4 regions of the Sodalis sp. RH15 genome follow, and region 4 is predicted to be linked to each of the others. Evidence: predicted binding sites of a transcription regulator. Region 4 holds the regulator's gene; each other region holds the start of a gene.
What was found. The regulator CRP, encoded in region 4, controls carbon source genes, mostly activating them, when cyclic AMP is high. The targets are predictions, from matches to a motif close to ATGTGANNNNNNTCACAT.
Positions count from the first base shown of each region.

Region 1 (3,321 bases), 1.2 Mb from region 4:
TTAACCGCCTTCGGCAAACCCTCCGGCGGCAAACTGCTGCTGTACGACGCCATGACCATGCAGTTCCGGGAAATGGCGCTGCATCGCGATCCCCACTGCGAGATCTGCGGTAACGCGGAAGCCTAAACCGAGCGCGTCAAAGGGAGGCCATTGCATAGCCGGGCCGCTAGCTAGTTCACTCCCTGGCTGCGCAGATAATCCTCATAGTTGCCGGTAAAGTCCGCCAGTCCGTCCGGCGTCAGCTCCAGAATACGGGTGGCCAGCGAACTGACGAACTCCCGGTCATGGGAAACGAAAATCAGCGTACCCTGGTACAGTTCCAAAGCCATATTCAGCGATTCAATGGATTCCATATCGAGATGATTGGTAGGCTCGTCCATCAGCAAGATATTCGGCTTTTGCATCATGAGCTTACCGAACATCATACGGCCCTTTTCCCCGCCGGATAACACCCCGACCGGTTTATTGATATCATCCTGGCTAAACAGCAGCCGGCCAAGAATGCTGCGCACCGCCTGCTCGTCATCGCTCGGCTGTTTCCACAGGCTCATCCAGTCGAACACCGTGATATTTTCCGTAAACTCGCTGGCATGGTCCTGGGCATAATAACCAAGCTTGGCGTTTTCCGACCATTTGATTTCGCCCACCGACGGCGCCAGCTCCCCCACCAGGGTCTTCAGCAAGGTGGTTTTACCGATACCGTTGGCACCAAGCACCGCTACCTTTTCCCCCACTTCCAGCATCAGGTTCATATCCTTGATGAGCGGCGGCTGGCCTTCATAGCCCTGGGTAAGCTGCTGTATGGTCAGCGCGTTACGGAACAATTTTTTATCCTGCTCAAAACGAATGAACGGATTCTGGCGGCTGGAAACCTTTACTTCATCAAGCGTAATCTTTTCGATTTGCCGGGCGCGGGAGGTAGCCTGACGGGATTTAGACGCGTTGGCGCTAAAACGGCTGACGAAAGACTGCAATTCGGCAATCTGCGCCTTTTTCTTGGCATTGCCGGCCACCAACTGCTCCCTGGCCTGGGTGGAGGCGGTCATATAATCGTCGTAATTGCCTGGGTAAATCCGCAGCTCGCCATAATCCAAATCCGCCATATGGGTACAGACCATATTCAGAAAATGCCGGTCATGGGAAATGATAACCATGGTGCTGTTGCGATCGTTCAGGACCTGCTCCAGCCAGCGGATGGTATTGATATCCAGGTTATTGGTGGGCTCATCCAGCAGCAGGATGTCCGGATTGGCAAACAGGGCCTGCGCCAGCAAGACCCGCAGTTTCCAGCCGGGCGCCACTTCACTCATGGGACCGTAGTGCTGTTCCAGCGGTATGCCCGCCCCCAGCAGCAGTTCACCGGCGCGGGCCTCAGCGGTGTAACCGTCCATCTCGCCGTACAGCACTTCCAGATCGGCGACCCTGTATCCCTGCTGCTCGGTCATCTCCGCCAGGGCGTAGATACCGTCGCGCTCTTCCTTCACCGCCCACAGTTCGGCATGCCCCATGATGACGGTATCGAGCACCGTAAAGTTCTCGAAGGCGAACTGGTCCTGGCGCAATTTGCCCAGCCGTTCATTAGGATCGAGGGCGATATGGCCTGAACTGGGGACTAAATCTCCGCCGAGGATTTTCATCAGGGTGGATTTCCCGCAGCCGTTGGCCCCAATCAAGCCATAGCGGTTGCCGCCGCCGAACTTGACAGAAATATTTTCAAACAGCGGCTTGCTGCCGAATTGCATGGTGATGTTATTACTGATTAGCAAAAGAGATACTCTTCATTAAAATGTGACACTGGGCACATTATGCCACAATCCGCTGCCGAATTGCGCCCCCTGTCTGCACACTCCTTCCCATGTCCGCATACCATGACAGCACAAAAGATACCCGCGCTATCCGTTTCCGGGCCGCTTGCGGGACGACGAATCATTATCATCGTGCAGAAAAACGCATCATTTGGGCGGCCTGAAGTCGTCGCGTTCATGGCGGAATTGACGTTGATATTAAATATCCTTCCAGCCAACCGTGGAGTGAAAATAATTTTTTTATAAGGTTTATTTATTAAAAGATGTCCATCTTTCACAGACCCATTTTCATTTTAGCGACAGATAATTTTTGACATCGTTTATTTCGGCCTGTTTATCAACATTAAATCCCCTATCCAGCACTGCCGGTGCTGCAGGAGTGGAAAAGGTCGAGCCTTTTAATGATTAAAGGAAGGCAATGTATCTTGGCGATGCGTCGGCGGGGAATTATAGCGCTGTGACGGCATGTCATGAAAAATTCATCGATAAAGTCATGTCGAGGTTTGTATATGTCGGTGTAACCCGCTAAGGTAGTGGTCTGCATATTGCAGATTGTTTCGGCAGGATGTATTTACAGTATGTAGCTGAAAATGCAGCTACAGGCAACAATGAGTAACCGCTGGCGGGTGATTGAATAGCATATCAAGGCTGAAGACCCTGAAGAATAAGGGCATGGCTGACTTATCAACCATGCCGATGAGCGATTCTCCAACATGTCAATTCATGTCGCAGAGTAATCGCTATTAGAAGCGATAACCAACACCGGCGATCCAGGTGCCGACATCGACACTGCGGATACGGCTTTGTTCGTAAGATACGTCTATAGCAACGTTATCCATCGGGTTGAACTGAAGACCCGCGCCGTAGGAAACACCCACGTCATCGTTGCTATGGGTATCACGGACTGCTGTGGCATTATTGGTAAACTTACCGGCGCCGATACCTACAACACCGTAGATGCTGGCCCAATCGTTGATACGGAATGCCGGACCGGCGGTAAAGCCATAGTATTGGCCTTTCTGGTAGTTGCCGTCATTGAGCTGGTTTTTTTCGAGATAAGTAAAGGAGCCGATGGCGCTCCAGGGATTGGTGTTATCCCATTCGTAGCGGTACTTCAAGTTGAAACCGCTGGCTTTGTTGATGATGCCCTGGGCATCACCCTGCGCGTAACCTGCTGTTACGGTACTGTCGCCTGCGACCGCTGAACCTGCTGTTACGGCCAAAACACAAGCTAACGCTGAAAGACATGCAATTTTTTTCATACCCACCTCAAATGTGAAATTTACGTCCTAACCACGAAAATATAACAAAAAATAGCACGAAACTCTGCTTAATAATTGTTGTCCAAGTGAACGTATCGTGTAACATAAGTTTTCTATTGCATCTATCCTATTCTTTTTTCTTATGTTTTCCTCTCCGGGGCCAAAACCCACCTTTACGTATACTTACAAGATATTGAGATAATTCCGAAGCGGATGAATAAAAAATAGCCCATCAAAACGATATTTCCTCAATT
Region 1 covers NZ_CP178738.1:1,999,354-2,002,674, reverse strand. The annotation lists gene moeB (molybdopterin-synthase adenylyltransferase MoeB) at 1-126, shown strand, start outside; gene ACL2XO_RS09385 (ABC-F family ATPase) at 171-1,766, opposite strand; gene ompX (outer membrane protein OmpX) at 2,549-3,067, opposite strand.
Region 1: a site for CRP is predicted at 1,787-1,804, ahead of ACL2XO_RS09385 (ABC-F family ATPase). Genes of this name have one in related genera too.

Region 2 (3,321 bases), 3.0 Mb from region 4:
TGACCGCCGAGGCCAGCGCCGGAATCCCCATATGGATAAGGGTGGAGCCGAACGTGCCGGTGGCGAGAATAACGCCGGTGGAGGTTGATGCGGTGGCGGCGGCCATCAGGATGCCCGATATCGGGGCGAGGAAGGTGCCCGAGATGCCCGCCGCGTTTATCAGGGCAATCACCTGCTCGGAAAGAGTGGACGCGCCGATTAATCCGGCTATGGCGCCGGCGCCGATAAGTATCAGCACGGTAGCGGTCATTTTTTCAATGCCGGAGGTGGTGTATTGAATGATTTTCCCGCTTTGCCCCATGGCCACCATACCGACAATGCCCGCGATAGGCAGCACATACATCGCGTCAAGTTTGAATGCGCTTAATGCGCTGATATGCAAAATGGAACCCAGGGGGTTGATCATCAGCAATATCACCGCCACGGCGGGAGCGACGATGGATTTTCCCAGCGACGGACCGCTGACCTGCGCGCGGGTATCGGTATCGGCTTCCGCATCCGAGACCATTTGTCCTTTATGCTTAATCAGCGAAGCCAGCAATACGGTGACAATCAATCCGCCGATGGCCGGAATAAAACCGGCAATCATGACATCGCTTAAGCCAAGATGAAAACCATTGGCCGCCGCGATGGTATTAGGGTTGGGGGAAATAATATTGCCCGCTTTGCCGCCGCCGGATAATGCCAATAATAAAGCGGTTTTGGATAATCCCATCCGGTTGCCCACCGAAAGGGCAATGGGCGCCACAATCAGCACCGCCACGGGAATAAATACCCCTACGGCGGTAATAACCATGGTGGCAAGCGCCAAGGCAAAAATGGCTTTGCCTTCGCCCATCCGGCGGACTATTTCCCGGGCAATGGTATTTGCGGCGCCGGATTCCATCATGACCCCCGCCAGGATCCCTGCCGCCAATACCCTGATTACCGTGCCCATAATGCTTTGGGTGCCTGATATAAGCACGTTGATGGTTTGCTGTAAATCAGCGCCGCCGATAATGGCGCCGGCAATGGCGCCAAAAAACAGGGCATAGACGGGATTGATTTTTCTTAATATTAAAAATATGGCAATAAACAGACCCAATATGGCGCCATACCAAGCCAAATGCAAATCGTGCATGGGATTAAAACTCCAGTTTTAAATGTAAGGTTATTTAATTATGAAAAGTAGAGATAATTATTTTATTGAATGTAATTTCTTTGAAATTTCATTCATTGCTATTTCCTGCGTGAATCTGAAACCTGGCGATATTATCCGGTGGCCGCCGGTTTTTTAATATGTCGGGATGGATAAAAAACAGTCCGGGAAGGAATATTTATTGCGCCGCCTGTCCAGTAAAAGGTGATGCTTATCACAAAGCGTTCCGGGACAAAACCGACCTGTGACCTGCGGTGAACGACCGTCCGGTGAGTGAACCGGCATTATTGACATTACCCCCCAACTTGTCGTTTCGATCACAAATTTTTAACGTTCACGGACAATCCCATTGACGCGCAGGAGGGGATATGGCTAGCATTGGCCGAGTTTTGAATTATTGCTCAACGTATAAATAATTGCCCAAAACAGCGATATCCCTAGCGGGACACAGCTGTAGACCCTACAGGAGTGCAGTCATGACATTCATCATTGACGCCCATAATCATATCGGCCAACGGGCCGGCGCCGCTCAAAGCGGTCCGGAACTGGTGGCGAAAATGGATACCGCCGGCGTTCGGCATGCTGTTGTTTTCCCGTTTGTGGAAGGCAACTTTACCAACCAGGGGCCGAAAGAGGCCTATGAGGCTTGCCCCGACCGGATCATCCCCTATTGCGCTGTTAACCCCTGGCAGCCAGATGCGGTTGACGAGCTGCGGCGCTGCGTCAAAGGTTGGGGTTTCAAAGGTCTGAAGCTGCACCCCACGATTAACGGTTTCCATCTTAGCGACCCCAAACTGGTGAATCCGCTGTTTGAGGAGGCGGGAGATTTAGGCATTCCCATCATCGTTCACGGCGCCAGCGACCTTTATAACAGCCCGCCAGAATTCGCCGAGATGGCCCGCCGCTTCCCCCGGGTACGTTTGCTGATGGCGCATATGGGGTTTTTCTGGTCGGTAGATCAAGCCATCGCTTATGCGAAGGCGTTGCCCAACCTGTATCTGGAAACATCCCGCGTGCCGGTGTTTGAAATTGCCACTGCCATCAGAGAGCTCGGTCCCGGTAAGGTTATCTGGGGAACAGATTCCCCTTTCGTGGACTACGAATGGGAGTTTCGCAAGATGGAGCGCTGCACCACCGATCCGGCGGTTTACGATCTGCTGATGGGCGACACTTTAGCCGAAATACTCGGGTTGGCGCGCTGATGGCCAAAATCACGCCTCCCGGCGACAAGGGGAAAGCCGAAGAGAACTCCGCGCGGAAGCTCGACCAGGCGGCGCGCGCCGCTTGGCTCTATCATGCGAAAGGCCAGCGGCAGGATGAGGTGGCTCGTACGCTGAACGTATCGCGGCAAAATGTACAGCGTCTTATCGCCCTGGCCAGTACCGAGAATCTCATTCGTTTCCAACTGGTGCATCACCTGGCATCGGCTATCGAACTGGAAGAACGTCTGCGCAGCCGGTTCGGACTGGTGTATTGCGAGGTGGTGCCGAGCGTGGCGGATGAGGAGGGCAATGCCCTATCGGTGGCCACCGCGCTGGCTTACTACATCGAGAATATGCTGCAAGGAGATACGCCGGTCACCATTGGCATGGGCGGCTACCGGATCATGCGGCAGGTGGCGGCGCTGGTGACCCCCATGCAGCGGCCCATGCACCATTTCGTCGCGCTGATGGGCAATATGACGCGCCACGGACGTGCCAGCCATTACGATGTCATCATGGGACTGGCCGAACGGGTGGGCGCGGAATGCTATCCGCTGCCCATGCCGGTGGTCACCGGCTCGGTACAGGAGAAGAACGTCCTGCAGCAGCAGATGGCGTTCAAAACCTCCGCCTCGCTGGTGGATTCGGCGGATCTGCTGGTGAGCGGCGTGGGGTATATGGCGCCGGACGCCCCCTTGTACCGCGATGGATTCATTGTGCAAGAGGAACTTCAGCAGATGCTCGACGACGGCGCAGTGGGGGAAATTCTGGGCCACTGCTTCGACGCTTCCGGCCGGTTGCTGACCGGCGGACACCACGAACGCCTGACCTCTTTTGCGCCGCTCTCTCCCCCTCGGCGCCGGACCATGATCGCTCAAACCGGCTACAGGCGAGTTCCGGCCATCAAGGCGGCGTTCGGCGGCAAACTGGCGAATTGCCTGATTACCGATGAGGCCACGGCCAGGGCCTTGCTGGATGAAC
Region 2 covers NZ_CP178738.1:3,971,100-3,974,420, forward strand. The annotation lists gene ACL2XO_RS18110 (GntP family permease) at 1-1,120, opposite strand, end outside; gene ACL2XO_RS18115 (amidohydrolase family protein) at 1,615-2,340, shown strand; gene ACL2XO_RS18120 (sugar-binding transcriptional regulator) at 2,340-3,321, shown strand, end outside.
Region 2: a site for CRP is predicted at 1,341-1,358, ahead of ACL2XO_RS18110 (GntP family permease). Genes of this name have one in related genera too.

Region 3 (3,321 bases), 2.7 Mb from region 4:
GGGGACGCCGTTTTCGGGTCCGCCAAACGCCGCCAGCTATAGACAAAATCCTGCGCCGTCACCGGCGAGCCGTCGGACCATTTTGCGTCTTTGCGCAAATGGAATATCCAGACCTTGGAATCCTTGGTTTCCCAGCTTTCCGCCACACCCGGCTGCGGATGGCCTTGCAGGTCGCTAATGACCAATCCTTCCAGCAAATCGCGATTGACATTGGCTTCCGGCACCCCTTCAATCTTATGGGGATCCAGTGATTGCAGTTCGGCGCCGTTTCCACGTACCAATTCCTGTTTGTCACTCAAGGTGACGCCGGCGGGTACCACCGCCGCGAAAGAAGTACCTACGGACACCACTCCCAGGGCGGCGATAATACCTGCTGCCAATAGAGTTCTTTTCGTGATGTTGGTCATTATTAATGCACTCCAGTTTTTTATTATTGCATGACGCATTTTCAGCTGTCTGCAGATTCCCGATGAACGGGTATGGGCACTCCTCGGCCAATTACGGCGAACGAAACCGCAAGGTAAAGAAGCGATATTCCTTATTCATTGAATCTATATGGGAAACAAGCCGGCGTAAGGCTGGCAAAAAAATTGATACGGCGGAACGCAGATTCGGAAAGAAGTTATTTGCTATCATAATCAAATCAAGAAATGTCGACCTTGCTTCAAAAAACATAATCAAATTATTGATTGTTACAATAAAACACATCAGGGCAATAAATGACCTGGAAAGAGAATAAATCCCTAATGATTCATGAATTAACACTAATAACATCTGTACCGCATCGTGACAAGTGGCTTTGTGAGATAGTCTAAAAAAAAATCGCCACGGGTTTTAGCCTGCATTGCATCCCGCTGAATATTCGACGTTTTCACTTAATTTATCCGGCTAATAGACTAATTGAGCATTTAATAATCTATGCCGCTTTTGGGTGCGATTTATCAGCATTGGAGCAACATTTGCTCTACGGCGAGGCGTCCGAAAAACGCAGGGCGTGCTCCAGCGCTGTTACTCATCATCATTTATCTGTACAGTAGTGCTCTTGGCCGCGCCATGGGAGCATATGGATTGTTGAGCTGCCGCTTCTGCCCCGGCGCCGTTCCTTCACCTTTAATTTTACCGCTATACTTTTTGACATTATTCATATTGTGCCGTTGCTTTATAACCCGTAACCTAAGCAGCAAGTAAAATTTTTGCTGTTATTTGCAAATAGAATGTTAATGGAATGCGGATTACATTGGCACGGCATTTCATCCCTTAACGAGACTGTAGTGAAATTGTAACCTTTGCTCCAAATTGTCGTTGCTGAAAGGAGTCAGCATGAATAAAATGTGATTTGAATCACAATTACTGGCCTCAATACTCTTTACTATTTCTCTATACAGTTAATCGATAATCCCATGGACATAGGGGGCTTGGAAAAAAATCGCCTGGAAACGAAGATCGCTAACTGATTGAACAAACTCGTTAAGTAAATAGCCCTTTGTGCCACTGCCTATCTGTCCTTGTGCAGATAAACTAACCTTAATCTCCGCGTCTTTCACAACGACAGGGAATGGCTTTTTACTTAAAGAGTTTAACAATTTAACCGAAATTTTAACATTTATTAGGAGAGCACTATGGCTGTTACTAATGTCGCTGAACTGAACACCTTGATGGAAAAGGTTAAAAAAGCCCAGCGCGAATATGCCAATTTTAGCCAGGAGCAGGTGGACAAGATTTTCCGCGCCGCCGCCCTTGCCGCTGCCGATGCCCGCATTCCTCTCGCCAAAATGGCCGTTGAAGAATCCGGCATGGGTATCGTGGAAGACAAAGTGATCAAGAACCATTTTGCTTCCGAATATATCTATAATGCCTATAAAGATGAAAAAACCTGCGGCATCCTGGCCCGGGACGATACGTTCGGCACCATCACCATTGCCGAACCCATCGGTATCATCTGCGGCATCGTGCCGACGACCAACCCCACTTCCACGGCCATTTTCAAAGCGTTGATATGCTTGAAAACCCGTAACGGCATTGTTTTCTCGCCGCATCCCCGTGCGAAGAAAGCCACCAACAAGGCTGCTGAAATTGTCCTGAAAGCCGCTATCGCCGCCGGCGCGCCGAAAGATATCATCGGCTGGATTGACGAACCTACCGTTGAACTCTCCAACCAGCTTATGCACCATCCGCTGGTTAACCTGATCCTCGCCACCGGCGGGCCGGGCATGGTAAAAGCCGCTTACAGTTCCGGTAAGCCCGCCATCGGCGTCGGCGCCGGCAATACCCCGGTGGTTGTGGATGAAACCGCCGATATCAAACGGGTGGTAGCCTCCATCCTGATGTCCAAAACCTTCGATAACGGCGTCATCTGCGCCTCCGAACAATCGGTTATCGTCGTGGACGAAGTCTATGACGCGGTGCGTGAACGCTTTGCCAGCCACGGCGGCTACATGCTGCGCGGCGAAGAGCTGAAAGCGGTTCAGGGCATCATTTTGAAAAACGGCGCGCTGAACGCCGGTATCGTCGGCCAGCCGGCGGTGAAAATCGCCGCCATGGCCGGATTGACCGTACCGGGCTCCACCAAGGTGCTGATTGGCGAAGTCACCGTTGTGGACGAAACCGAACCCTTCGCCCATGAAAAGCTCTCGCCGATGCTGGCTATGTATCGCGCCAAGAACTTTGAAGACGCGGTGGTCAAAGCGGAAAAACTGGTGGAAATGGGCGGCATCGGCCATACCTCCTGCCTCTATACCGATCAGGACAATCAGACGGACCGCGTGAATTTCTTCGGCGAAACCATGAAGACCGCGCGTATTCTGATCAACACTCCTGCTTCCCAGGGTGGTATCGGTGACCTGTACAACTTCAAACTTGCACCGTCGCTGACGCTGGGCTGCGGCTCCTGGGGCGGTAACTCCATTTCCGAAAACGTCGGCCCGAAACACCTTATCAATACCAAAACCGTGGCCAAGCGAGCTGAAAATATGATGTGGCATAAGCTTCCCAAATCCATCTATTTCCGTCGCGGTTCATTGCCGATTGCCCTGGATGAAGTGGCCAGCGACGGCGCCAAACGCGCCTTTATCGTGACGGACCGTTATCTGTTTAACAACGGCTATGCCGATCAGATCACCTCCGTACTGAAGGGCCACGGTATTGAAACCGAAGTCTTCTTCGAAGTGGAAGCGGATCCGACCCTGAGCATCGTTCGTAAGGGCGCAGAGCAGATCATGTCCTTCAAACCGGACGTCATCATTGCCCTGGGCGGCGGTTCGCCGATGGATGCCGCCAAGATCATGTGGGTAATGTACGAACACCCGGGCACCCCGTTCGAAG
Region 3 covers NZ_CP178738.1:3,530,674-3,533,994, forward strand. The annotation lists gene oppA (oligopeptide ABC transporter substrate-binding protein OppA) at 1-407, opposite strand, end outside; gene adhE (bifunctional acetaldehyde-CoA/alcohol dehydrogenase) at 1,620-3,321, shown strand, end outside.
Region 3: a site for CRP is predicted at 1,330-1,347, ahead of adhE (bifunctional acetaldehyde-CoA/alcohol dehydrogenase). Genes of this name have one in related genera too.

Region 4 (3,321 bases):
CACGGCAAAGCGCGAAAATATCTGCACACCTATGACGAAGCCGTTCCCTACAATCAGATTCCCGGCACCTTTACTCCCTGGCAGCCGCTGCCGGAGCCGACGGATGTGCTGTTTTACGAGGGGCTGCACGGCGGGGTGGTTACCGACCACCATAATGTGGCGCAGCATGTGGATCTCCTGGTGGGTGTAGTACCCATCGTCAACCTGGAATGGATACAAAAGCTGGTGCGCGATACCAGCGAACGCGGACACTCCCGGGAAGCGGTGATGGATTCCGTGGTGCGATCGATGGAAGACTATATCAACTACATCACACCGCAATTTTCCCGTACCCATATCAATTTTCAACGGGTTCCCACGGTGGACACGTCCAACCCCTTTGCCGCCAAGGCCATCCCTTCGCTGGACGAAAGCTTTGTGGTAATTCACTTTCGCGGCCTGGATCATATCGACTTTCCCTATCTGCTGGCGATGCTGCAGGGGTCGTTTATTTCCAATATCAATACGCTGGTGGTACCGGGAGGGAAAATGGGGCTGGCGATGGAACTGATCATGGGACCATTGGTAAAGCAGCTACTGGAAGGCAAACGCATTGAATAAACCGGGCGCGGCCGGAGCGTCGCGCCCGCGGTAACGCATCCGTCATTCAGGACGGCAAACGCACTTCAAAACTATGGGTAACGTTCACGGATTTGCCGAGCATCAAAGACACCGAGCAATACTTTTCCGCTGACAGCTCCACCGCCCTTTCGACGATTTTGTCGGTGAGCCCCGTGCCGGAAACTATGAAGTGTAAATTAATATGGGTAAATAACCTCGGCGCTTCGTCGCGGCGTTCAGAGGTCAGCTTGACTTCGCAATCACGCACATCCTGACGCCCTTTTTGCAGAATCGATACCACGTCGATGGCGCTGCACCCCCCAGCCGCCATAAGTACCATTTCCATTGGGCTGGGCGCTTTTTCCCCTGCGTTGCCATCCATCAAAATCTGGTGGCCGGAGGCGGATTCACCTATAAAAGACAGACCTTCGACCCATTTTACTCGTGCTTGCATTATGATGACTCCAGATAAAAAGTTTTTCCTGCACCCTACATTTTTATTGGAAAGGTGGCAATGTTACCTAACATACTTCATGCTGATGCAAGACAACAGAAGACACTGCTTCAAACCTATGCTAAAAACAAGGCTGGATCGACCTCATGATAATGAAAGGGCAAGAGAGCGATCGGAACATCACTAAAACCAGACCCTAATAAGTTCCCTAACGTCGCTCCGTTTACAACGGAGATGGATCGATAAAACAGCGCCGTAATAGGGAATACGATGTCCTGAACAAGGACAGCGATGACAAAAGAGGATAACAGCGAATGGTTCTCGGCAAACCGCAAACAGACCCGACTCTCGAATGGTTCCTGTCTCATTGCCATATTCACAAGTATCCATCGAAGAGTACGCTAATACATCAAGGCGAAAAAGCTGAAACACTTTACTACATCGTCAAAGGCGCCGTCGCGGTGCTGATAAAAGATGAAGAAGGTAAAGAGATGATCTTGTCCTACCTTAACCAGGGGGATTTTATCGGGGAATTGGGCTTATTCGAAGAAGGCCAGGAGCGCAGCGCCTGGGTTCGTGCGAAAACCGCTTGTGAAGTGGCTGAAATTTCTTATAAAAAATTCCGGCAACTGATTCAGGTGAATCCGGATATCCTGATGCGTCTGTCGGCGCAGATGGCCAGCCGCTTGCAGGTCACCTCGGAAAAAGTCGGTAATCTGGCGTTTCTCGACGTCACGGGACGTATCGCGCAAACCTTGCTTAATCTGGCGAAACAACCCGACGCCATGACCCACCCCGACGGCATGCAAATCAAGATTACCCGCCAGGAAATCGGCCAGATTGTCGGCTGTTCCCGTGAAACGGTGGGCCGTATTCTGAAAATGCTGGAAGATCAAAATCTCATCTCCGCACACGGCAAGACCATTGTCGTTTACGGTACGCGTTAAACGTTAATCAAACAGGCGTGGTACTCTGTGCCACGCCTGCTTGTTGGCAGCATGTGGCGTCGACTGATCTATCACCCCGAAGTCAACTATGCCTTGCGGCAAACCATCGTGCTTTGCCTGCCGGTGGCGATAGGGCTATTGTTCGGCAGCCTGCAGAACGGCCTGCTGTTCTCCCTGGTGCCCGCCTGTTGCAACATCGCCGGCCTGGATACCCTGCATAAACGCTTTTTTAAACGCCTGGCCATCGGCGGTACGCTGTTCGCCGTCAGCAGCGTACTGATCCAGTGGCTGCTCTTTGTACACGTACCCTTGCCCTTTATCATGGTGGGCCTGGCGCTGGTGCTGGGCGTCACCGGTGAAATCAGTCCGTTGCACGGGCGGTTATTACCCGCCTCCCTTATCGCCGCCATTTTTACCCTCGGCCTGACCGGCAACGCCCCGGTGTGGATCCCGCCGCTGCTGTATATCGCCGGTACCGCCTGGTACGGGCTGTTTACCGGCCTGTGGTTCCGATGGCTTAAAGAGCAGCCGATGCGGGAAACCCTCAGCCTGCTCTATAGAGAGCTCGCGGATTATATCGAGGCGAAATACAGCCTGCTGACCCAGCATACCGACCCGGAAACCGCCCTGCCGCCGCTGTTTGCCCGGCAGCAGCGGGTGATTGATCTGATTGCGCAAATTTACCAGCAGCTGCATATGCTGTCGGCCAACCATCAGCTTCAGTACAAACGTCTGCTGCGGACATTTCAGGTGGCTCTGGACCTGCAAGAGCATATCGCCGTCAGTTTGCATCAGCCGGACGAAGTGCAGAAGCTGGTGGAGCAGAGTCACGCTGAAGCGGTGATCCGCTATAATGCCCAATTGATTGCCGCCCGGCTGCGGGTGGTAGCGGACGATATTCTTTATCATCGGTTATCGGGCCGTTTCACCATGGCGGAAGCCCTGTCGGCGGTGGAAAAAATTGCCCAGCGAAATCCGGATAATCCGGTGGGGCAATTTTGTTTTTATCACTTCAGCCGCATCGCCCGGCTGCTCAGGACGCAACGTCCGCTCTACCGGCGGGATATCATGGCGGATAACCAGCAACGGCTCTCTTTCTGGCAGGCGCTGCGCAGCTACTGTTCGCTCAAATCCATGGCGCTGCGCAACGCCGCCCGGCTGGGCATTATGCTGGCCATCGGCAGCAGCCTGGGACTGGTGTTCAACCTGCCTAAACCCTACTGGATTCTGATGACGGTGATGTTTGTCAGCCAGAACGGCTATAACGCCACCCGGGTACGTATCCAGCATCGGGCGCTGGGAACCTTGGCCGGCCTGGTT
Region 4 covers NZ_CP178738.1:813,363-816,683, reverse strand. The annotation lists gene ACL2XO_RS03705 (phosphoribulokinase) at 1-600, shown strand, start outside; gene ACL2XO_RS03700 (OsmC family protein) at 647-1,054, opposite strand; gene crp (cAMP-activated global transcriptional regulator CRP) at 1,369-2,001, shown strand; gene ACL2XO_RS03690 (YccS/YhfK family putative transporter) at 2,053-3,321, shown strand, end outside.